Regions from separate parts of the Isoptericola sp. NPDC056134 genome, predicted to be linked through region 2. Evidence: riboswitches for the same ligand, from Rfam matches in the RefSeq annotation. Region 2 holds a riboswitch; the other holds the start of a gene.

Region 1 (3,584 bases), on a different contig from region 2:
CCGCCGCACGGGCGGCCGCCGCGGAGGCGGGCCTCGAACGGCGAGCCTTCTTCCACCTCGCAGACGCCGCAGAGCTCGCCGTCGCCCAGCCCTACGACGCGGCGTTCGCCTTCGAGTGCGTGCACGACATGCCGCGCCCGGTCGCCGTGCTCGAGGGCGTGCGCCGCGCGATGCGGCCCGACGGCGTCGTGGTGGTCATGGACGAGGCCGTCGCCGACGAGTTCCGCGCCCCGGCCGACGACGTCGACCGGATCATGTACGGCTACAGCCTGTTCGTGTGCCTGCCGGACGGCCTGTCCACGAGCCCGTCGGCCGGCACGGGCACCGTGATGCGCCCGGCCACGCTGCGGCGCTACGCGCGTGCGGCGGGCTACTCCGGCGTCGAGGTGCTGCCGGTCGACGACTTCGGCTTCTTCCGGTTCTACCGGCTGCAGCTGGGGTCCACGGACGAGCGGACGCCGGAAGGACGACCGGCGGTGCCGGAGTAATCTCCCAGGCATGACCGCCGTCCGGACGCACACCCACGCCCAGGCCGTCGACGCCGCGATCGACCTCTTCTCCCGGCAGGGCTACGAGCAGACCACCGTCGAGGAGATCGCCGACGCCGCCCGCGTCAGCCGTGCGACGTTCTTCCGCCGCTTCCGCTCCAAGGAGGACGTGGTCTTCGCGGACCACGAGCTGCTCCTGGAGGAGGTCGTCGTCATGCTCGCGGAGACCCGGCCCGAGGCGCGGGCCAGCGAGGAGTCGGGCCGCGCGCCCGAGCGGGCGTGGGACCCGACCACCGACCCGTACCTCGAGGTCTGCCGCGCGGCGCGGCTCGTCTTCGACCACCACGTGGGCCAGCGCGAGACGTCGATCGCCCGGCACCAGCTGCTGCAGCAGGTGCCCGCGCTGCGCGACCGCGAGCTGGTCACGACGCACCGCTACGAGCGCGCGTTCACCGCCTACCTGCGCGACACGCTGCCGCCCGACCGGTCCACCACGACGATGTCGATCGCGTTCGCGGCGTCCGTCGTCGCGGTGCACAACGCGATCCTGCGGCGCTGGCTGCGCAACCCCCACCTCGACCTGCGGCCGGAGCTGGAGGAGGCGTTCGCCGACCTGCGGCGCGCCGCCGTCTCCCCGTTCCCGCACGACGACGACTCTGCGCCGTCGTCCGCCCCTGCCGTCGACACCGACGTCGCCTCCGCCGGCGAGGCCCGGACGGTCGCGACGGGCGGCGACGGGAAGCGCGTCGTGGTCACGGTGCTGGAGCCCGGGGCGGGGCCGGACGACGTCGCGCGCGCCGTCCGCGACGCGCTGGCCTGACCGCCGGTCGAGACGGCCGGACACGACGCTGCCGCCGGGAATGCCGCTGTGGCATCCTGAGTTGTGCAGGACGCCGCCGGGACCTCCGGCGGTGGAAAGACACGCACGTACGTGCTCCGGGGTCGGTGAAATTCCGAGCCGGCGGTGACAGCCCGCGACCCGGCCTCCACCCGCAGACGCGGGGAGAGGCCGGCTGACCTGGTGAGATTCCAGGGCCGACGGTCAAAGTCCGGATGGGAGGAAGCACGTGCGGCACGCACCCGTCAGGGTGGGTGCCGCCGGGTGTCGTGCCGCCGACGACGGCCCTACCGGGCCCGACGCGGCGAGCGCCGACCCCTCACCCCGGACGCCGCACCTCGGACCGGGAGAGTGAACGATGGACGCGATCGACGCGTTCTTCAACGCCACGCTGACCATCGGCGACCAGCACATGTCGTGGCGCGAGATCGTCGGCAACCTGTTCGGCCTCGCCTCCGCGCTCGGCGGCATGCGCCGCAAGGTGTGGGCGTGGCCCGTCGGCATCGTCGGCAACCTGGTGCTGTTCACGGTCTTCATGGGCTCGTGGTTCGGCGACTCGAGCCGCGCCGACATGCTCGGCCAGGCGGGCCGGCAGGTGATGTTCCTGATCGTGTCGATCTACGGCTGGGTGCAGTGGCGGCGCACCGAGCGTGCCGCCCTGGAGGTCCGCGCCGACGGCAGGATCCCCGCCGACGGCGGCGCCGCGGTGCACCCCCACTGGGCGACCTGGCGGGAGCGCGTCGGCATCGTCGTCGTGATGGTCGGCGGCACCCTGCTGCTCACCCCGCTGTTCCGCGCCCTCGGCTCCTACGAGCCGGTGTGGTCGGACGCGTGGATCTTCATGGGCTCGCTGGTCGCCACGTACGGCATGGCGAAGGGCTGGGTCGAGTTCTGGCTGGTCTGGGTGGCAGTGGACGTCGTGGGAGTGCCCCTGCTCTGGTCGGCCGGCTACTACGCCACGGCGCTGATGTACGTGTTCTACGGCGTCTTCACCCTGACCGGGTTCTTCGTGTGGTGGCGCGTGCACCGGCGTGAGCAGGCCCAGGCGGGGGCGACGACGCCCGCGGTCGCGCCCTGACGGCGCTCACCGCGGCAGTTCGGGCTCGGCGCGGCAGCTCGAGCTGCCGTCGGCCATCCCTGGACTCAAGGTCGTCGGTCCGCGAGGCGCGGGCAGACTGGCCCCGTGCGCGTCACCGTCGTCCGTCATGCAGCCCCGCACGTGACCGATGACGTCCCTCCGCACGTCTGGCCGCTGTCCCGTGCCGGCCGTGTCGCGGCCCGCGGGCTCCGCCTCCCGGAGGGCGCACGTGCCGTCGCGAGCGACGAGCGCAAGGCGGTGGAGACGCTCTCCCTCGCGCTCGGCGTCGCCGACGTCCCCACGGACCCGCGGTTCGGGGAGATCCGGCGACCGCCCGAGCCCGTCTCCCCGGAGTTCCGGGAGGCGCGGCGCGCCTGGGTCGAGGGCGCGCCCGACACGCGGCGCGACGGGTGGGAGTCCGCGGCGGACGCGGCCCGCCGGTTCGACGACGCCGTGCGCGACCACGCCGGCCGCGGCGACCTGGTGGTCGGGACGCACGGCATGGTGCTCACGGCATGGCTGGTCGCGACCGGCCACGTCGCCCCTGGTCCATCGGCAGGGGCGTTCTGGCTCGGGCTGCGCCTCCCCGACGTCGTCACCGTGGACCTGGCCGGGGACGACGACGGGGACCCGCGCGGCTGCGCGGGTCCCCGTCGTGCGAAGGCTGCAGGGCTCAGGCGAAGGCCGAGACCCCGGTGATGTCACGACCGACGATGAGCGCCTGCATCGACTCGGTGCCCTCGTAGGTGTGCAGGGCCTCGAGGTCGGCGAAGTGCCGCGCGACGCGGTTGCCGAGGAGGATGCCGTTGCCGCCGAGCATGTCGCGGGCGATGGAGGCGACCTCGCGGGCCTGCCGCGTCGTCGTGTACTTCGCGAGCGAGGCCTGCTCGCCGGTGAGCGTGCCGGCGTCCGCCAGGCGCGTGATCTGCGCGACGAGCAGCTGCATCTGCGTGACGAGCGAGAGCATGCGGGTGAGCCGCTCCTGCACCATCTGGTTCTTGGCCAGCGGTCGGCCGAACTGGATGCGCTGGGTCGAGTACGCGGCGGCCGCCTCGTAGCAGGCGACGGCGTGCCCCACGGCGGACCAGGCGACGGCCAGGCGGGTGGCGAAGAGGACGGCGGCGGTCGCCTTGAACGACGTCGCGCCGGGCAGCACCGCGCTCGCGGGGACGAAGACGTC
Region 2 (3,584 bases):
GGTCGAGGCGCGCGGCGTCGGCGATGGTCCCGATGCCGAGGTCGGCGACGGCCGACGCGCCGACCCCGAGCAGCACGGGCGCGACGTACGCGACGACGTCGTCGACCAGGCCGGCGCGCCAGAAGGCGGCGGCCAGCGCCGGCCCGCCCTCGAGCAGCACGTGCCGGTGCTCGCGGTACCAGAGCAGGTCCAGCACCTCGTGCGGGTCGTGGGTGCGCAGGTGCATCACGGCCTCCCCCGCGGCCGCGGCCCGCGCGAGGCGCGACGACGGCGGCAGGTCCCGCAGCCCGACGACGACGCGGTCCGGCTGCTGCCCCGTCAGCGGGGCGTGCCGCACGGTGAGGTCGGGGTCGTCGGCGAGCGCGGTGCCGGTGCCGACGACGACGGCGTCCACCCCGGCGCGCAGGCGGTGCACGTCGTGGCGCGCGGCCCGTCCCGTGATCCAGCGCGAGGTGCCGTCGGCGGCCGCGGAGCGCCCGTCGAGCGTGCTCGCGACCTTCCAGGTGACGACGGGACGGCCGAGCTCCTGCGCGCGCGTCCAGACGGCGTTGAGCGCGCGCGCCTCGTCCGCCAGCACGCCGCCGACGACCTCGACGCCCGCGGCGCGCAGGCGTGCGGCGCCGCCCGACGCGGCGGGGTTGGGGTCGTGCTGGCCGTGCACGACCCGCGCGACCCCCGCGGCCAGCAGCGCGTCGGCGCAGGGACCGGTGCGGCCGTGGTGGTTGCAGGGCTCGAGCGTGACGACGGCGGTGGTCCCGCGCGCGGCGCCCGGGCCGCGGGACTCGGTCGCACGGCGCAGCGCCTCGACCTCGGCGTGCGGCGTGCCCGCGCCGCGGTGGAAGCCCTCCGCGATCGGAGCACCGTCGGCGTCGAGGAGCACGCACCCGACGCGCGGGTTGGGTCCTCGTGCCGGCCCCTGCGCGGCCAGCTCGAGCGCACGCTGCATCGCGGCGCGCTCTGCCGTGGTGGCACTCATCCGTCCTGCCCCTGTCGTCCGGTCGCGGACCCCGGGGCAGGAAGGCGGGGTCGGACGTGCTCGCACCGACCGGTCGCGGACGGTCGTCACGAAGGACGACACCGGCCGAGGGGCCGGGGGTCGGACCGGACGGGGAGCCGTCGCGTGCGCTTCCCATCCGGACTTTGACCGTCGGTCCAGGAGTTCCACCTGGTCAACCGGTCACAGGCTGTGACCGGGTCGCGGACTTTCACCGCCGGCTCGGAATTTCACCGACCCCAGAGCACGCGAGCAATTCGCTCGTCATCGCCGACCGTGCCACGGCCCGCGCCCGCGTGGCAAGCCCGAGTGGCGCACGTCTCACCCGCGACCGCGCGCCGTGCGCCGCTCGTCGTCCCGCCCCAGCGCGACGCCGAGGGCGACGAGCACGAGGAGATCCACCACCAGGCCCGCCACCGCCACCCACTGCACCGCGCGGAACGCGAGCAGCTGGGTGACCAGCAGGCTGACGAGGACCCCGCGCCGCACCCACACCGCCCCCGCGCGGTGGTCCCGCGGGCCGACGACGAGCGCCCGCACGACGCACGCCACGGTCGCGGCGACGGCCACGAGGATCCCGACGCCGACCCAGGACGGCACCGCGATCCCGCCGAGCAGCACCCGCAGCGCCACCACGACCGACCCGGCACTGGTGGCGAGCACCGCCACCGTCACGACCGCGGCGGCCCACCGGTGCTCCATCGCCTCGGCGAACCACGCGGACACCCGGACGACCAGCGCCCGGACGGGGTCCGGCACGGTCACGTCGTCGCGCGGCACGGCCTCCACCAGCGCGGCGACCTCCTCCGCCGCCGGCTCGCCGCGGCCCCGCTCCACCAGCGCCCGCGCCTCCTCGCGCTCCCCGTCCGTGAAGCCGCCCGCCACGCCGGCCACGGCGCGGTCGGTCGCCACCGCGAGATACTCCGCGGGGTGGTGCGCCCGTCGCCCGTGCAGGGCCTCCACGAGCAGCACGAGCACGACGACGACCGCGTAGATCAGCGCCGCCGTCGGCTCGTAGAAGTAGTCGTTGTCGGAGGTGACGAACTTGCCGATCTCGTCGACGAACAGCCCGAAGCCGACGCCGCCCAGCACCGCACCGAGCGACCGCGGCGCCGGCCCGACCCACGACAGCAGCACCACCACCGCGAGCGCCATGCCTAGCCCGCCCCACAGGACGTGCGCCACGTGCAGCCCGCCGCCGCCCACCTGCGGGTACCCGGACGCCGCGAGCAGGAACCGCGTGACGAGCACCGTCGCCACCGTCACGACCAGGAACGTCACCAGGTGGCGCACCGCGGACGTGTCGCGCGCCGCGCCCAGGCGCAGCAGGCGACCACGGCGGGCCAGCGGGGCCCGGCTCATCGGCGGCTCATCGGCGGCTCATCGGCGGCTCATCAGCGACTCGTCGGCGGCTCACCGGCGCGTCAGCGCCGCCGCTTCTCCCGCACGCGGACGCTGATCTCGATGGGCGACCCCTCGAACCCGAAGGTCTCGCGCAGGCGGCGCTCGATGAAGCGTCGGTACCCGGCCTCGAGGAACCCGGTGGCGAAGATGACGAACCGCGGCGGGCGCGTCGAGGCCTGGGTGCCGAACAGGATGCGCGGCTGCTTGCCGCCGCGCAGCGGGTGCGGGTGGGCGGCCACGAGCTCGCCGAGGAACGCGTTGAGGCGCCCGGTCGGGATGCGGGTGTCCCACGACTCGAGCGACGTCTCGAGCGCGCGCGTCAGCTTGTCGGTGTGCCAGCCCGTGCGGGCCGAGACGTTGACGCGCGGCGCCCACTGCACCTGCACCAGGTCCCGCTCGATCTCGCGCTCGAGGTACGGGCGACGGTCGTCGTCCATGAGGTCCCACTTGTTGTACGCGATGACGAGCGCCCGGCCCGCGTCGACGGCCTGCGAGATGACGCGCGTGTCCTGCTCGGTCATCGGCTGCGAGGCGTCGACGAGCACGACGGCGACCTCGGCCTTCTCGATCGCGGCCTGGGTGCGCAGCGAGGCGTAGAAGTCGGCGCCGCGCGTCTGGTGCACGCGGCGGCGGATGCCCGCGGTGTCGACGAACCAGTAGGGCACGCCCTTGATCTCGACGAGCTCGTCGACCGGGTCGCGGGTGGTGCCCGCGGTCTCGTCGACGACGACGCGCTCGGCGCCGGCGATCTTGTTCAGCAGCGACGACTTGCCGACGTTCGGGCGGCCGACGAGGGCGACGCGGCGCGGGCCGGCGGGCCGCAGCTCCCCGTGCTCGGAGACCTCGGGCAGCACCTTCATCGCGGCGTCCAGCAGGTCCCCGGTGCCGCGCCCGTGCAGCGCGGAGACCGGGTGCGGCTCGCCGAGGCCGAGGGCCCAGAGGTAGGCGGCGTCCGCCTCGCCCGACGGCCCGTCGACCTTGTTGGCGCACAGCACGACCGGCTTGCCCGAACGGCGCAGCAGCTCCACGACGCGCTCGTCCGTCGACGTCGCGCCCACGGTGGAGTCGACGACGAAGATGACGGCGTCGGCCAGCTCGACGGCGACCTCCGCCTGCTCGGCGACCTTCGACTCGATGCCCGCGACGTCGACCTCCCAGCCGCCCGTGTCCACGAGGGTGAACTCGC

The links. A riboswitch is a leader RNA that binds a small molecule or an ion and turns the genes downstream of it on or off. The one in region 2 is predicted to bind FMN.
Region 1: linked by a shared signal. The riboswitch ahead of pnuC (nicotinamide riboside transporter PnuC) and the one ahead of ribD (bifunctional diaminohydroxyphosphoribosylaminopyrimidine deaminase/5-amino-6-(5-phosphoribosylamino)uracil reductase RibD) in region 2 are both predicted to bind FMN.

What each region holds. Positions count from the first base shown of each region.
Region 1 covers NZ_JBHJVM010000016.1:51,558-55,141, forward strand. The annotation lists gene ACFCZN_RS15435 (class I SAM-dependent methyltransferase) at 1-488, shown strand, start outside; gene ACFCZN_RS15440 (TetR family transcriptional regulator) at 499-1,308, shown strand; FMN riboswitch at 1,416-1,559, shown strand; gene pnuC (nicotinamide riboside transporter PnuC) at 1,685-2,404, shown strand; gene ACFCZN_RS15450 (histidine phosphatase family protein) at 2,510-3,103, shown strand; gene ACFCZN_RS15455 (acyl-CoA dehydrogenase family protein) at 3,078-3,584, opposite strand, start outside.
Region 2 covers NZ_JBHJVM010000004.1:239,656-243,239, reverse strand. The annotation lists gene ribD (bifunctional diaminohydroxyphosphoribosylaminopyrimidine deaminase/5-amino-6-(5-phosphoribosylamino)uracil reductase RibD) at 1-976, opposite strand, end outside; FMN riboswitch at 1,117-1,246, opposite strand; gene ACFCZN_RS06245 (hypothetical protein) at 1,316-2,356, opposite strand; gene der (ribosome biogenesis GTPase Der) at 2,419-3,584, opposite strand, start outside.